4 regions of the Weissella paramesenteroides genome follow, and region 1 is predicted to be linked to each of the others. Evidence: riboswitches for the same ligand, from Rfam matches in the RefSeq annotation. Region 1 holds a riboswitch; each other region holds the start of a gene.

The links. A riboswitch is a leader RNA that binds a small molecule or an ion and turns the genes downstream of it on or off. The one in region 1 is predicted to bind thiamine pyrophosphate.
Region 2: another riboswitch for thiamine pyrophosphate. It lies ahead of thiS (sulfur carrier protein ThiS); the one in region 1 lies ahead of thiD (bifunctional hydroxymethylpyrimidine kinase/phosphomethylpyrimidine kinase).
Region 3: another riboswitch for thiamine pyrophosphate. It lies ahead of QRX23_RS03410 (ECF transporter S component); the one in region 1 lies ahead of thiD (bifunctional hydroxymethylpyrimidine kinase/phosphomethylpyrimidine kinase).
Region 4: another riboswitch for thiamine pyrophosphate. It lies ahead of thiW (energy coupling factor transporter S component ThiW); the one in region 1 lies ahead of thiD (bifunctional hydroxymethylpyrimidine kinase/phosphomethylpyrimidine kinase).

Annotation. Positions count from the first base shown of each region.
Region 1 is NZ_CP130559.1:981,454-985,606, reverse strand. Features, by position in the region: gene QRX23_RS04810 (hypothetical protein) at 1-80, shown strand, start outside; gene QRX23_RS04805 (Sapep family Mn(2+)-dependent dipeptidase) at 229-1,647, shown strand; TPP riboswitch at 1,694-1,793, shown strand; gene thiD (bifunctional hydroxymethylpyrimidine kinase/phosphomethylpyrimidine kinase) at 1,863-2,687, shown strand; gene QRX23_RS04795 (TenA family protein) at 2,684-3,304, shown strand; gene QRX23_RS04790 (MTH1187 family thiamine-binding protein) at 3,362-3,661, shown strand; gene QRX23_RS04785 (OFA family MFS transporter) at 3,873-4,153, shown strand, end outside.
Region 2 is NZ_CP130559.1:1,941,149-1,945,301, reverse strand. Features, by position in the region: gene QRX23_RS09755 (glucose 1-dehydrogenase) at 1-132, opposite strand, end outside; gene QRX23_RS09750 (DUF368 domain-containing protein) at 329-1,165, shown strand; TPP riboswitch at 1,443-1,532, shown strand; TPP riboswitch at 1,629-1,718, shown strand; gene thiS (sulfur carrier protein ThiS) at 1,761-1,958, shown strand; gene thiF (sulfur carrier protein ThiS adenylyltransferase ThiF) at 1,977-2,627, shown strand; gene QRX23_RS09735 (thiazole synthase) at 2,643-3,413, shown strand; gene QRX23_RS09730 (hydantoinase/carbamoylase family amidase) at 3,416-4,153, shown strand, end outside.
Region 3 is NZ_CP130559.1:683,423-687,575, reverse strand. Features, by position in the region: gene QRX23_RS03420 (aldo/keto reductase) at 25-1,014, opposite strand; gene QRX23_RS03415 (ribose-phosphate diphosphokinase) at 1,048-2,019, opposite strand; TPP riboswitch at 2,192-2,283, shown strand; gene QRX23_RS03410 (ECF transporter S component) at 2,403-2,966, shown strand; gene QRX23_RS03405 (ABC transporter ATP-binding protein) at 2,971-4,153, shown strand, end outside.
Region 4 is NZ_CP130559.1:588,280-592,432, forward strand. Features, by position in the region: gene QRX23_RS02855 (phosphoglycerate kinase) at 1-108, shown strand, start outside; gene QRX23_RS02860 (LysR family transcriptional regulator) at 331-1,227, shown strand; TPP riboswitch at 1,278-1,379, shown strand; gene thiW (energy coupling factor transporter S component ThiW) at 1,490-2,011, shown strand; gene QRX23_RS02870 (PfkB family carbohydrate kinase) at 2,008-2,841, shown strand; gene thiE (thiamine phosphate synthase) at 2,804-3,421, shown strand; gene QRX23_RS02880 (ABC transporter ATP-binding protein) at 3,660-4,153, shown strand, end outside.

The sequences.
Region 1 (4,153 bases):
TAGCAAAGCGGCCAAAACGACTTGCAAACACGACAATAACAGCGCTATATCAAGAAATTTTTCGACGTCATTTGATTTAGCTTGCACAATTTGATACAAAAAGGAACACAGTGCTCACTGTGTTCCTTTTTTTGTTTATTTATTCGTTTTTAATTATTTTTATTGCATATTATTTCAATAATTGCTAAGATTATGATAATATGATGAATTATTTGGGAGATTTAATTAATGAATATAATTAATACAACAACATATCATGATGCTTGGTTAAGCGATTTGACAGAATTACTTAAAATTCCTTCTGTAAGAAATGACGCACAAGCCACAACAGACGCTCCTTATGGTCCTGGTCCAAAAGCAGCTCTTGATTTTATGATGGCAATTGCCAAGCGTGATGGCTTTCGGAAAGTAGGAACGGTTGGTAATCGAGCAGGATACATCTATATTGGACCTGAAGATGATGAACAGCCAATTGGTGTCATTGTACATGTCGATGTTGTGCCTGTAAACGATATTGACCAATGGCAAACTGAACCATTCACTCCAGTCATTAAAGATGATAATCATATTTATGCACGTGGGGCAGATGATATGAAGGCAGCCGTTATGTTAACTTACTACGCAATTAAAGCAATTAAAGATGCCCAATTGCCATTGAAACACCAAATTAGATTTATCATTGGTACTGATGAAGAAAGTGAATGGGCAGATATGCACCAGTATTTTGCAGAGGAAGGGGACCTGCAATATGGCTTTTCACCCGATGGTGCAGCAAATCTATCATACGGTGAAAAGGGTATTAGTCAGCTAGATTTATATTTTGATGCCACAAATCCTGAAGATGCCCCAATTAAGTTAATCAACTTTAAAAGTGGTTCAGCAACTAATGTTTTACCTGGATTTGCTACAGCTACTTTTTCTGGCATTCCTGTCAATGATCTACAAAATAACTTTGACCAATACTGTCAAGAAGAGAATATTTCGGGAACTTTAAGCCAGAACGGTGAACAAACCGTTCTGACAGTACAGGGAGTTGCAACTCATGCTGCTCGCCCAGAAACTGGTAAAAATGCCGCAACCTATCTTGCTAATTTTTTGACACAGTATGACTTTAAAGGTAACGCAGCTAACTTCCTACAATTTGTTGGACAGAAATTGCATAAGGATCCCTATGGTGAGCACTCTGGGTATGGCAAGTCAGAACCAAAGCTCGGAAAAACCAGTCAAAATGTTGGCATTACTGACTTCATTAACAATACAACTGGTCATATTAACCTAAACTTCCGTCATTCACTAGCTTTTGATGAAGCCGAAACCGTTGATCAAATATTGACTGATGAGCCTTGGCTAACTAACATCGTTCGTGATCCGGCAGGGCTTGTGCCGCACTATGTAGGTAAAGATAACAAACTTGTTAAATTATTAGCAGATGCCTTTCAATCTGTTACTGGTAAATTACCCGATCAAGGCGTTAATGGTGGGGCTTCCTTCGGACGTCTAATGTCAAGTGGCGTTGGATTTGGTATCATTCCAACAGATGAACCATCAACAGCTCATGGGGCAAACGAATCCTTTAATTTGGCGAACTACCAAACTGGTATCGATCTTATCGTAGCAGAAATACTAGCCCTATCAGATAATCTATAATGTGTTGACCTATAAAAAAATAAATGTGATAATTAGCATGTAATTTAATATTTACTAGGGGAGCCTTTTATGGCTGAGACGTTAATTAACGGACCCTTTGAACCTGTTTAGTTAGTACTAACGAAGGAAAGTAATGGTCAATGCGATTTATAGCACAGAAAACCAATTTCCTGGTTTTCTGTGCTTTTTAAATTGCCATGAATGCGGGAGGAATCATGATAGATATACCACAAGTTATAACAATTGCTTCAACTGATGCCAGTGGTGGGGCTGGTATCAACGCGGATTTAAAAACATTTCATAATCAAGGAGTTTATGCTGCGACGATTGTAGTCGGGCTAACCGCTCAAAATACTTATGGTGTGCAGGACCAATATCCGATTCCTGCAAAGTTTATTTTAGAGGAATTTAAAAGTATCGTTGATGATTTAGATATCAAAGCGGCCAAAACTGGTGCATTACTGGATGAGATTCGTGTTCATGCGGTTGCACAAGGATGGCAATCACATAACCTGGGAAAACTAATTATCGACCCAGTAATGGTAGCAAAGGGTGGCGCGCACTTATTAAGTGACGCAGCGATCGATACTTTAAAAGCAGAACTTATACCACTCGCATTCTTGATAACACCAAATCTACCGGAAGCTGAGGTACTCGTTGGTCGTTCATTGAAAACTGATCAAGACATTATTCATGCAGCTAGGACAATCCAAAATATGGGCGTTAAAAACGTCTTAATAAAAGGTGGCCATCGTGCTGATTCAAAAAATGAGTTTGCCGACTACATTCTATATGCTGACGGTTCATCAGAATGGCTCACAATGCCTGGTATCAAAACCAAGCGTACGCACGGAACTGGTGATACCTTATCATCATTTATAACTGCAAATCTAGCAAAAGGGTATGATTTGAAGGATATTATGCCTGTTGCTAAAAAATTCACTTACGAAGCCATTCGGCAAACAATCAATGTTGGTCATGGTCATGGTCCATTAAACCATTGGGTGGCTATCACAATGGGGACGGAGGATAACAAATGACCTTCCATGAATTTCTATTACAACAATCTGCATCAATACGGAATGATATCTATCACTCATCTTTTGTACAAGGCATAGGCTCAGATAATTTGTCGCAAACACAGCGAGACTATTATGTTGCACAAGATACCTATTATACCGACTATTTCGGTAAACTATTTGACTTAACGACAGAAAAATTAACACCATTGCAGCAAGCTTCAAAGCCTGTGTCTACAGACGAACAAACTGCTCACAATGCCTTGCTAGCAAGTCAGGCAATGCTAAATATACCACCTGACCAACATAATTTAGCCTATCTAGAGCACATGGAAAAGGCGATTATGCAAGGTGATGCCACAAATGCAATGTTGGCTTTATTACCATGTACGGAGTCGTACCATTTAATAGGCACCCATTTTATTAATAAGTTCCCTAATAATACTTATGAACCTTGGCTAGCTTATTACACTAGTCCCGATTATAAAGCATTCACACAATGGAGCTGGCAAGTAGTTGATCAACAGGTACCTGACTGGCAGAAACTATCTTTTGAAACACAGCAGGCTTATTTATCAACATATTTAACATCTTACCAATATGAACTTACTTTTTGGGAGCAAGCAGCACGACACTAAGTACTGTATTAAATGTTATAATAAATATAGACTATGTATTGAAGAGAGGGATTTAAAATGAATACGTTAATTTCAGTTGCGATAGCACCTTTTGGTGTTGGTGATGAACTAAGTAGCTATGTAAACGATATTATTGGGGTAATCGAAGAATCTGGACTTACTTACAAAACAACCGCCATGGGTACTGAAATTGAGGGGGAGTGGTCAGATGTTATGAATACTGTGCAAAAGGCCATTCAAACGTTAACAGATAAAGGTATCCGTGCATATGTTTCTCTAAATGCCGATATTCGACCTGGTCACACAAACACAATTGAAACAAAACTACAGAAACTTAGCCATAAATTAGAGGGATAATCGTTTTTGTATTAATATCAATTTACAAAGGATAGGGCACTAAATAAGGTGTACTTATCCTTTTTTCTTTCAAAAAGAATCTGAAATAAATAAATTCCCGATTTTTATAATGATTTGTGTAGACAAATCCTTTAAATGGGACTATATTTAAATACCGTAAGCGTTTTCACAACGTGTATGTTTAATTTAGGTTTTTTAAGGAGATATTATTATGCAAACTGCATTATCGTCAGAGAGTCAACCAAAAGTTGTCAATCGTTGGTTGGTAATTTTTGGTACTGCTCTTGTGCAATTGGGTGTGGGAACCTTTTACGCATGGAGTATTTTTAACACACCAATTTTAAAGATGTTTCATCAATTGGTATTAGATCCAGCTACAGGTAAACCTGCGGCTGTCCAGCCACATTTAGGATCTATTTCATTGATTTTTTCAATTGGTGCATTAGCCTTATCATTATCAACGATTTTTGTTGGCTCATTAGTCAAGAAATT
Region 2 (4,153 bases), 960 kb from region 1:
AGCTAATGTTTGTTGATTAACATCAGCTAATACAACTTTAGCACCTGCTTGAGAGTAAGTCAGTGCGATTGCTTTTCCCATACCAGATCCCGCACCGGTTACAATCGCGACTTTGTTTGTAAGATTTGTCATATTTGTGACCCCCTTCACAAATATGATTTTACAGCAAAATAAAAAAAAGAACTAGTAAGAACAACTTTTTTGGATATATGTATTAACATGGTGTCAGTTTAAGAATTTAAAAGGTTCGTTGGATATAATGAGCTTGAGAGGATTTTACTCACAAAGACTAATAAACGATGAACTAAATGAAATGAGGAAATAATCAATGCAAAAACGACCAGGAGATATTATCTTCCGTGCTGTTAAAGGTGCATTAATTGGATCAGGATTTATTTTACCAGGAATTAGTGGTGGTGCATTAGCTGCCGTATTTGGATTATATGAACGATTGATTTTGTTCATGGCGAATCCATTGAAAAATTTTAAATCCAATGTCCGTTTCTTTATGCCCGTTGGCATCGGAGCAGTTGTTGGCATCTTCTTACTCTCGTTTTTAATTAGCTTTATGCTGGGAGAAGTTGAAAGTGTCGCACGCTGGTTCTTTATTGGGGCTATCTTAGGAACTGTTCCCACACTATGGCATGAGGCCGGGAAAATGGGACGTTCAACATGGGACATTATCCTTTCCGTTATTGCGGGAGGCTTAATGTTATTATTCTTATGGTTTGGCCGACCTTTATTCTCAACGATTGAGCCTAGTATGAGTGCCTGGCTTTTAGCTGGTGGATTAATTGGCTTAGGTCTTCTTGTACCAGGATTAAGCCCATCTAACTTTTTAATTTACTTAGGTCTGTACAAAGGGATGAGTGATGGTATTAAAACAGGTGATTTATCAGTTTTGATCCCCCTTATTTTGGGATTAATTGGGATTGTTTTAGTGTTTGCAAAAATCATGGCCTATATTTTTAAAGTTGCTTATGCAAAGTTATTCCATATGATTTTCGGAATTGTGATGGCATCAACAGTCATGATTATCCCGCTAGATTACACTGGTTTTACTGTTTGGCATTATGCGTTCTCAATTATTCTGTTAGCGCTAGGAACGTGGCTAGGTTGGTGGATGGGTCGTTTAGAGCAGACAGTTAAGCCGACAACAGTATAATAAAAATAACAATTTAGAATTTTATATTAGGAAAATTTTAAGTGGGTAGGTCATTTCCCACTGGTAATATGTCATGCTATAATGTGAATAGAAAAAAAGGAGCCCTGTGCAATCAGGACTCCTTGTAGAACCGTTAGACGGTAGCAAATCTAAAGTTTAAATAACCGTTAGCTCTGCCAAGCTAAGACGGTTATTTTTTTTTGCTAATTTTGAAAGCGATTTCAATAATGAGTTGTATTTCATAATTAAACATGCTATGGTTATCTTGTTAAGTTAATTAACGTATCTGGGGTGCTGAAAAGCTGAGAATATACCCACTGAACCTGATTTGGTTAATACCTGCGCAGGAAGATACAGTCCATATATAGAGATTAATGGGCAGTCTTTTTGTGAATGCAAAAAGACTGCTATTTTATATTTTATGAGGATTGCATAGAGCAATTGGCAAAAACTAAATCTAAACAATCATCGTCTGGGGTGCTGAAAGGCTGAGAATATACCCATGAACCTGATGTCGGTAATACGATCGAAGGAAGTGCGATATTTGACTGTGTGCAAATGCCCTTCTTTCAAGATCAGAAAGGAGGGCATTTTTTTGATTATTTTAAATGGTGAACAAACAGCAAACATGGTTGGTAAAACATTGGCTGATTTATTACAAGAAAAAACAGAGATGATGCAAAATGTTGTCGTGGAATTAAACGGTAAGATTATTCATCGTGAGGAATTAGCAGACCGAACGTTGTCAGAAAATGATCACGTTGAACTAATTTCGTTTGTCGGTGGTGGTTAGAAAAGAGGAAAAAATAAAATGACACCAAAATTTCAAGGTGTAGCAGTTACTGATTTTTTTATGGGCATGAAAGAGCGTAATGTGGCTGGTACGACTGAACCTTTAAAAGATGCGCGTGTGACTATTGCAGGTGCTGGGGGTCTAGGTTCAAATATTGCAATTGCACTAGCTCGCAGCGGTGTTGGTCATCTAACTTTAATTGACTTTGATGTCATTGAAATGAGCAATCTTAATCGACAACAATATAAAGTTAGTCAGGTTGGCATGCCGAAAGTCGTGGCATTAAAGCAGAATTTATTAGAATTTAATCCATTTATCGATATTGAGATTCATCAGGTTAAAATTACACCTGACAATATTGAAACACTATTTGCGGACTGTGATATCGTCTGTGAGGCTTTTGATAACCCAATGGCCAAAGCAATGTTATTGGATGGTGTAACGAATTTTTATCCTGACAAGCCACTTGTTATGGGTAACGGTATGGCCGGATTACATATGACTAATGAGATGCAAACAAAACAACAGTTATCAAATGTATATATTTGTGGGGATGGCTATAGTAAAGGTGTCGAAGGACTGATGGCACCACGCGTAATGGTATGTGCTGGACATGAAGCCAATGCTATCTTACGTTTACTAACCAAGCAACCCGTTTTAGCAGAATAGGAGATATAAACAATCATGGTCGAAAGTAATGATGATTTAATTATTGGTGGTCACCATTTTTCTTCACGTTTTATTCTAGGATCAGGTAAGTATTCGTATGAACTAATTGATTCAGCAATCCATCACGCAGGTGCTCAGATTATTACTATGGCATTGCGTCGTACGAATACGGATGAAGAAAATATTTTGAATTATATTCCAGATGATGTGACAATCTTGCCAAATACATCTGGCTGCACCAATGCTGAAGAAGCTATTCGCATGGCGCGCATTGCTCGTGAATTAAGTGGCAGTGATTTTATTAAGCTTGAGGTTGTGCCTGATAAGACTTATTTGTTACCCGATAACGAAGAAACAATTAAGGCAACGAAGGTTTTGGCTGATGAAGGATTCATCGTGATGCCATATATGTTACCTGATTTAAATGCTGCCCGTAAGTTGGTCGAAGCTGGTGCTGCGGCTGTGATGCCATTAGGTGCACCAATTGGTACAAACAAAGGTTTGGCAACTAAAGAATTGATTCAGATTTTAATTAACGAAATTGATGCGCCAATCATTGTTGATGCTGGTATTGGTCGTCCAAGTCAAGCTGCTGAAGCCATGGAAATGGGAGCAGCAGCAGTAATGGCTAATACAGCGATGGCAACAGCAGGTGATATTCCGTTGATGTCAGAGGCATTTAAGTTAGCTGTAGAAGCTGGACGTAAGGGTTATCTTGCCCACCCCGGTCGTGTTTTAGATAAAAAAGCAGCGGCATCATCACCAATTGCTGGCATTAGCAAATAATTATGACGAATGAAACCATACAATTGGGTGATTTGCTGGATCAATTCAATACATCGGATGAAGTTGGCCAGAATCGGTTAGTTTATAATCAGCAATGGGTACGGAATCAACGAGCACTGATTTTGCTCGGCCAAGAACATGGTGCGCAAGCAACGGTTGATGATTATGGTAATGTGTCTTTAGATTTTCCAGGACAAGAAATATCAGCACCGATTGCGACTGGTTCTCATATGGACACTGTGCGTCAAGGTGGTCGTTATGATGGGCTATATGGGGTTTTAGGTGGCTTTTGTGCGATACAAAAACTCTACCAACAAGGACATTTGCCTAAAAAACCGTTACGTTTGATTTCTTTTAGCGAAGAAGAAGGTAGCCGTTTTCCAGCAGCTTTTACTGGATCGAACTATTATACAGGACACCAGCAAGTCACGCCATTAGTTGATGAAATGGGTATCACATTTGATCAAGCTAGACGCGATGCGGTCAGACAATTGCAAACTATTCCTGGTGTTAGGCGACAGCGAGCGCCCTTACCGGCAAGTTTTACGGAATTGCATATTGAACAGGGTCCACGTTTAGCACAAGCACATCAGTCACTTGGGTTAGTGACAGGAATTGTTGCACAAGATCGCTATGATGTGACTGTATATGGACAAGCAAATCATGCTGGTACAACGCCGATGGCACAACGTAAAGATGCGATGGCAACTGCAAGTCATCTGATGGCTGAATTGTATGAT
Region 3 (4,153 bases), 300 kb from region 1:
AAACAATTCATTTACATCAAATTTTTAACCTTTTAAGATAGCATCAATCTTTGTTAATTCTTCAGCAGATAAGGTCATATTATCAGCAACTTTCACATTGTCTAATAAATGATCAACTGAAGAAGCACCAATAACAATTGATGGCACACGTTTATCCCGAAGTAACCAAGCCATGGCTAGCTGTGCTAAAGTTTGTCCACGATCGGCCGCTACTGTATTCAGAGCATTTAATTTGGCTACCGCACCTTCAGGATCGTCCTTGATAAACGCATTGGTACGGTGTAATGGCATGTCTGTTGGAAAACCATTTAAATAGCGATCCGTCAACAAGCCTTCAGCCAATGGTCCATACGCAATCAATCCCGCATGATGTTGATCTAAGGTTGCCAACATATCAGTGTCTTCTGCTTCACGATTAAACATATTGTATGACATCTGGTTACCAATGAATGGTGTATGTAACTCATCAAAGATTTTACTAATTTCTGCCACTTGCTCAGTCGTATAATTAGACACACCAACGTACAATGCTTTTCCCTGACGAACCATTAAGTCTAATGCTTCAGCAGTTTCACGCAAATTTGTATTTGGATCCCAACGATGCGCATAAAAAATATCCACATAATCTAAATGCATTCGCTGCAATGACAAGTCCAAAGCGGCCGCTAAGGTCTTTTTACCCGAAAACTGTCCTAGTGGTCCGGGCCACATGTGGTATCCAGCCTTTGTTGTAATAATTAATTCATTACGGTAAGGATGTAAGTCTTGTTTATAAACGGCGCCAAATGTTTCTTCTGCTGTACCATCTGATGGGCCGTAATTTGAAGCATTATCAAATGAAAAAATACCATTATCAAAAGCTTTTAACATCACTTCTCTTGAATTAGCTAGTGGCTTTTGGTCTCCCAAATTACGCCACAATCCAAATGATAACGCTGGTAAAATCAATCCCGAATCTGCGACCCGGCGATATGGCATGACTTCATAACGATTTTCTGCTGCTGCATAGACCATTACGGTACCCCCTAAATTTCAATTTGATTAAGATTATAGATTTACTTCTGGTTTGTTATTTGAACGTAGTAGCACATCAATTTGTTTGTGCTCATGAATACGACGAATTGCCTCAGCAAACAAAGGCGCAACAGATAGTGTTGTAAATTTTGAACTCTGCTTTTCTTCAGGGATGCGTAAAGTATCTGTGAAGATCAGACGTTCGATATTCTTATCAGCCGCCAAATTTTCAGCTGCCTGTCCAGACAGAACTGGGTGAGTCGCTGCAACATAGACTTCAGTTGCACCATTAGCTAGTAGCGCCTTAGCTGTCATTTGCACACGATAACCAGTATCAACGATGTCATCAACAATAATGGCCCGACGCCCCTTCACGTCACCAACAATTGCATCAGCAGACGTTGGGTCAGACATGGCAACATTGTCATTGACAATTCCCCATGGTGCGCCAAGTAAATCAGCAAACTTACGTGCGCGACCAGCACCAGTATGATCAGGAGAGACAACCACCAAGTCGTCTGTCAAATTGCGACTATAGAAATAATCTGTTAACAGTGGTGCCGCCTGCAAATGGTCAACTGGAATATCAAAGAAGCCTTGCAATTGTGCAGCATGTAGATCCATTGAAACAACCCGATCAACACCGTTCATTTCAATGAGTGAAGCAACCATTTTAGCAGTGATTGGCTCGCGTGATTTTGCTTTGCGATCTTGCCGAGCGTAACCCAAATAAGGAATAACCAGTGTGATTTGTCCCGCAGATGCACGTCTCAGCGCATCAACAACAATCATCATTTCCATAAATGCATCATTAACCTCTTCAGCAATCGGTGCGATGACATACACATCGTCGCCACGAATACTCTCTAATATTCGCTCATATATTTCACCATCCGCAAAGCGCTTGATATCTAGCTGCGTTAACGGCATATGTAATTCTTCTGCCACTGCATTTGCTAGTTCATGATTAGCAGTTAACCCTAACAACTTTATTTGAGATTCCACGAGTGAACTCCTCCATTTCTCACCATCAACTGTCGTCACATCTATTTTAACAAAATATAGTTCTTTACGATATCCTTTATACGATTATCTGCCCCTATTATGCATTGCATTATCGGTACAATATAATTTATTTGCAAATTTATAATATTACTATTATACTTGGATAAGCGAATCAAACAAGCTGGGGTGCCATAAAGCTGGCTGAGATAATACCCATAGAACCTGAGCAAGGTAATGTTGCTAGGGAGCTTGGTTTGTTTACCATGACAGTAAACGAACCCCAGTATCGGTGTGTACAAACGCCATTGATACTGGGGCTTTTTTTGTTACCAAAGCTTCAGCGATTCGATAACATTTTATTTTTAAGGAGGTTTGCAATTATTATGCAAACAGTTAATGAATCAAAGGTTAAGTGGTCACTACGCGATGTGATTTTCTTAGCAATCATCGCAATTTTTTTCGGTGTTATTTTTGAATTATGGAGTGCGGCTTATTATGCGGTCGCTGCTACCCCGCTAAAACCCTACGCGAATGATTTAACTTTAGGTGTTTGGTTGATGGCTGGACCATTAGCAGGTGCGATTCTACAAAAAGTTGGTAGTTCAACAATTGGTGAGGTACTAGCCGCTGCTGTTGAAATGCTACTATTCTCAAGTTGGGGCGCTGCCAACTTAATTTCTGGCTTTGTACAAGGAATTGGGACAGAATTGGGATTTGCTGCAACTGGCTACAAGAACTGGGATAAACTAGGCCTTGCCCTTTCTGTATTGACCACAACAATTGTCACGTTCATTTGGGACCTATTTAATAGTGGTTATGCCGATTATAAGCCAGGAATGATGATTACCCTATTCATTATTCGTTTGATTTCTGCCGGTTTCTTTGGTGGTGTGTTAGTTTACTACATCAAGAAACTTGTGACAAAGTCTGGATTACTAAAACGTTAAGCTCATGACAAAACTACAAGTTGACAATTTAAGTTTTGCTTACGAGGCTGACCAACCTAATGTATTAAATCAGATAAATTGGATTCCTGAAGAAGGTTCATTTAATCTATTAGTTGGTCCGTCAGGTTCAGGAAAATCAACATTGCTTAAGGCAATGGCTGGTCTATTACCAAAATTTGGTGGTGTCATCACTGCTGGTAACGTCTTTTTAAACGACGAACCGATTCAGCCGCTGGCCCCTTTTGAAAGAGCTAAGCGCATCGCCATGCTCTTTCAAAATCCGGACCGCCAATTTGCCATGCGCACTGCACGCTTGCAATTAGTGTTTGCTTTAGAAAATTTGCAGTTGCCAATTGATACAATTAATCAGCGCGTCGCTTTAGCAATTAACGCCTTACATCTCGAGCAAATTGCTGACCAAGATTTATTAACATTATCAGGTGGTGAAAAACAACGAGTTGCCCTAGCAATCATCCTAGCAATGGATAGTGATATCGTGTTACTTGATGAACCATTTGCTAGTGTTGATCCAACTGCACGTTTAGCCTTATTAACTGATTTAAAGAAAATGCAATTAGAGCAACATAAGACAATTATTATCTCTGATCACGACTTATCAGGTTATCAAGAATTGGTTGATCATCTATTTGCTATCGATACGGCTTCAGGTACATTGCATCAACAACCACTTTCAAAACTGTTTGATTTACCGGCGCAAACCCCTTTTTATGGTTTGCCCCATTCAAACGGTCCCTTAGGTTGGCAAGATTTGACACTAACCGTTGGCAAAAGTCGTCAATTGCTAAAAAATAGTAACTTTACATTACCAACTGGACAAATTGGTCTCTTATCAGGTGCAAATGGGATTGGAAAGTCAACGCTTTTCAAAGCACTAAGTCACCAGGTCAAATATACTGGGCAAGTGACTTGGCATAATGAGGATACAACCAAAATTAAACTAAAAAATTGGGCAAAAAAAGTTGCTTTGATTTTCCAATCAGCTAGTGATCAATTTGTTACAATGACCGTGCAAGAGGAAATCACGTTGTCACAGCAACATGGTTTAGCAGCGGCTTATTGGTCAGAAGAACGGATTCAATCAGCTTTAAAAAGCCTAAATTTAAACCATCTAACTGAACACGTTGTTTATCAATTATCTGGGGGTCAACAAAAAAAGTTACAGGTGC
Region 4 (4,153 bases), 390 kb from region 1:
TTAGGTGTTGCTGATCAATTGAGCCACATTTCAACTGGTGGTGGTGCTTCTCTTGAATACCTAGAAGGTAAGACATTGCCAGGAATTGCAGCAATTTCTGAGAAGTAATTTTAAGATAATCAATGAAGAAACTGGAACATTAAATTGTTCCAGTTTTTTTCGTCATATGACCAAGAATCACATGATTAGATTTAGAAACAGTGATAGTTATTTAGTGGTCTTTCAAATATTTTTCAAAAATTAACTAGGTATTGAATAAAATTTACATATGACAAATTTAACTAAAATGTGATAAACTATTCCAAATAGTAATAATTGGGGAACTGTATCATGGATATACATAAATTTAAGGTCTTTCTAGATTTAGCTGAAACAGGTAATTATTCAGAAACTGCTGAAAGATTATATACAACGCAGGGTAATATTTCTAAGCAAATTTTATCTTTGGAAAAGGAACTAAAAACGCAATTATTCAAACGTGAGCACCGCCATATTTCCTTAACTGAGTCAGGAAGAATTACCGAAATGTATGCAAAAAAAATTTTGCATGAATTTGACGCATTACAACAGACTTTAGTGCAACATGATTCAGAGTCAGATAACGTGCTGACGATTCATACAATGCCAACATTTTCGAATTATCGTGGTTTTTCATTAATGAGTGACTTTCACAAAAGTCATCCTGAAATTACGCTGCACTTCTCTGAAACTAAAGATAGTTTATTACTTAACTCATTAAATGATAATCAAGCAGATATAATTTTTGGTCACTATACACCAGATGTTAGTAATAAACTTGAGACGCTGCTGACCGATCAAGACAACTTGATTTGTGTATTACCCGCTAATCACCCATTGTCAGCAAATCAAGTTATTTCATTAAGCGATTTAATGAAGGAAGAATTATTGCTACTAGAAGGCGAAGAGACAATCATTTTCAACAAATTTGGCTCTGCTGGAGAAAGAAGGCAATTGATGTCTGCAGTTGCCTATCAAGGTGAGCGAATCGATATTATTTTAAACATGGTATTAAATGGTATGGGTATCGCTTTGATGATGGAAAAAAGAGTTGATATGACGAATGATGGGCAAATGGTAAAGCGTAAAATCGCAACACACACAACAAGTGATTTTGGCTTTATGAGAATGAAACAAGTTCATGAATCCAAAGCTAATGAATTATTTTGGAAATACATCACACAATCACTTAACCATGATATTATTTAAAAATACATTTTAATCGTATGTGTGATAATATTATAGTATAAAAATTAAATATAATCACAAAGGGGAGCCAATCTGGCTGAGAATGAGATAGAATCTAGACCCTTCGTACCTGTTTTAGTTATTTAAGCGTAGGAATTGTGTGAATGTGTCAATTAATGGCCTCTTTGTGATGATTTTTTTATTGCGAGGAGGTTTTTTTATTTTGCATCTATTCTTGGATTAATGAAATTATATTGTCTAAATTTACTAGGGGAAAACAATAATGAATTCGAAAGTTAGAAAAATAACATATTTAGCTATGATGATTGCACTAGACGTGGTGTTGTCACCAATTTTACGTATCGAAGGAATGGCACCAATGTCCAGTGTGATTAATATTTTAGCTGGTGTACTTATGGGGCCATTGTATGCAACGATTATGGCGACTTGTTGCGGAATTATTAGGATGATGATGATGGGTATCCCACCATTGGCATTAACTGGGGCCGTTTTTGGCGCCTTGTTAGCAGGGTTAGGTGCCCGTTGGGTACATAGTATTTATGGGTCAATTGTTGGTGAGATTATCGGTACTGGAATAATCGGATCTTTACTATCTTACCCAGTTATGGTGCTATTTACGGGCACCAAGACAGATTTGTACTGGTTACTGTATACACCAAGATTCTTAGGTGCCACATTTATTGGTGCAGTAGCAGCTTGGCTCATTTGGCAACAAGCAAAAAAGATATCTTTGTTCAAAGACATGATGCGAGTTTTTAATGGCGAGGAGCGTATTATAAGATGAAAAAGATCACCATTCCGTTGCAAACAGCACCACTCATTCATTGTATTACTAATGCTATCTCAGTAGAGACTGTGGCAAACACACTCCTTTATATTGGTGCGAAGCCGATTATGACAGAAGACATTCGCGCCTTTAATGATTTGGCATTGCAGACAAATAGTTTGTTGTTAAATTTAGGAAGTCTGTCACTTGATAAGGAAAAGAGCATCTTAGCAGCCAGTAAATTAGCGATTGGCAAAGAACCAGTTGTACTAGATGTGGTTGGAATTGCGAGCGCTAAATTTGCCATGAAAGTCGCTAAAAAAATCATTGCAGATCAACCAACAATTGTCCGCGGTAATATTTCAGAAATGCGTGCACTTTGTGATTTACAAACGCATGGACGAGGTGTGGATGGTAGTTTATTAGACCAGACAGATGAAGAATTAATCAATTTAATTACGGCACTTAAGCAGTTACCTCAAGAATCGGTTTATGTTGCTACTGGGACAAAAGATATTGTTGTGGCTAGGAATAACGTTTGGGTTCTAAGTAATGGTGTACCAGAATTAGATCGTTTTACAGGTTCAGGAGATACTTTAAGTGGCCTGTTGGCAGCGTTATTGGGAGAAGGTGCTTCCCCCGAAGATGCAGCGATTCAAGCAATCAGCTATTTGAACATTGCAGGGGAGACCGCAAAAAGCAAAACTGTGACCTCAGGAATTGCAGAATTTCGACAGTTATTCTTAAATGAGCTTTCATTATTAGGGGTTGAAGATTCTGACTGGATAAATAAGATAAGGGGAACAAAAAATGACGAAACAATTATATTTAGTGACAGCGAGATATGACGAATCAGAAAGTGAATTTTTAAATAAAATTGAAACCGCTTGTGCTAACGGGGTTACAGTTGTGCAATTGCGGGAGAAAAATTTATCGACAAGGGATTATTATGAATTAGCGCTAAAAGTAAAAAAAATTACAGATAAATATGACTTACCATTAATTATTGATGATCGAATTGATATTTGCCTGGCGGTTGATGCGCGTGGTGCCCATATTGGTGATGACGAGTTACCAGTCAAAGTTGCTCGGAAATTGCTTGGTAAGGATAAAATCTTAGGTGTGTCAGCAAAAACAGTTACACGTGCAACTGAAGCGGCATCAGATGGTGCAAATTATTTAGGAACAGGTGCTATTTTCCCAACACAGACAAAAGTTGTTACGAAGCAAACGTCAATTGATACACTCAAGGCAATTACTGCAGCTGTTAATATTCCGGTTGTTGCCATTGGCGGCATTACAGAAGAACGTATTGATGTCTTCAAGGGAACAGAAATTGTTGGTGTGGCAATTGTTAGTGAGATTATGAAGGCAACAAACATTGCTCAAAAAGTGCAACGTTTAAAAAAGGCGCTTGAAACGTTATAATGTATCAAAGGAGAGCGAGACAAAAGTTGTTTTGAATCCGGCGTAAATTGCTTTACATTGAGACTTCAGACTTTTGGAACGCGTTTATGCTATCAAACTGACATGCTTTTAATTAAGATATTTTTAGCAAAAAAGTTGGAACATTTTCTTTTGTCCCAACTTCTTTTTTATATTCCTTTGATTTTGAAGAAATTATTTTGTAGATGGCAATTAGGTGCTAAATAAAGGAGTCATAGCAATGATAGAATTCAGTGATGTGGTCAAGACATATCAAGAAAAGCAAGTCGTTAATAAACTCAATTTAACCATTGCCTCAGGTGAATTTTTTGTTTTGGTTGGACCAAGTGGTAGTGGGAAAACGACAATTTTGAAAATGATTAACCGATTGATTTCCCAATCTGATGGTCAGATATTGATTGATGGGGTGGACACTAATCAGGTGGATAGGGCCAAGTTGAGAAAAAATATTGGTTATGTTTTACAGAATATTGCGCTGTTTCCAAATTTAACAATCAGTCAAAATGCCGGTATTTTATTAGAGGCACAAGGTATTAAACGAGAAAAACGACAAACATTGGTCAATGAATTGTTGGATAGAGTTGGCTTGCCTCATGAGCAGTATAGTGATCGAATGCCTAGTGAACTATCAGGTGGTGAACAACAACGTGTCGGAATTGTTAGGGCGTTGATTACAAAACCAAGTATCATTTTAATGGATGAACCCTTTAGTGC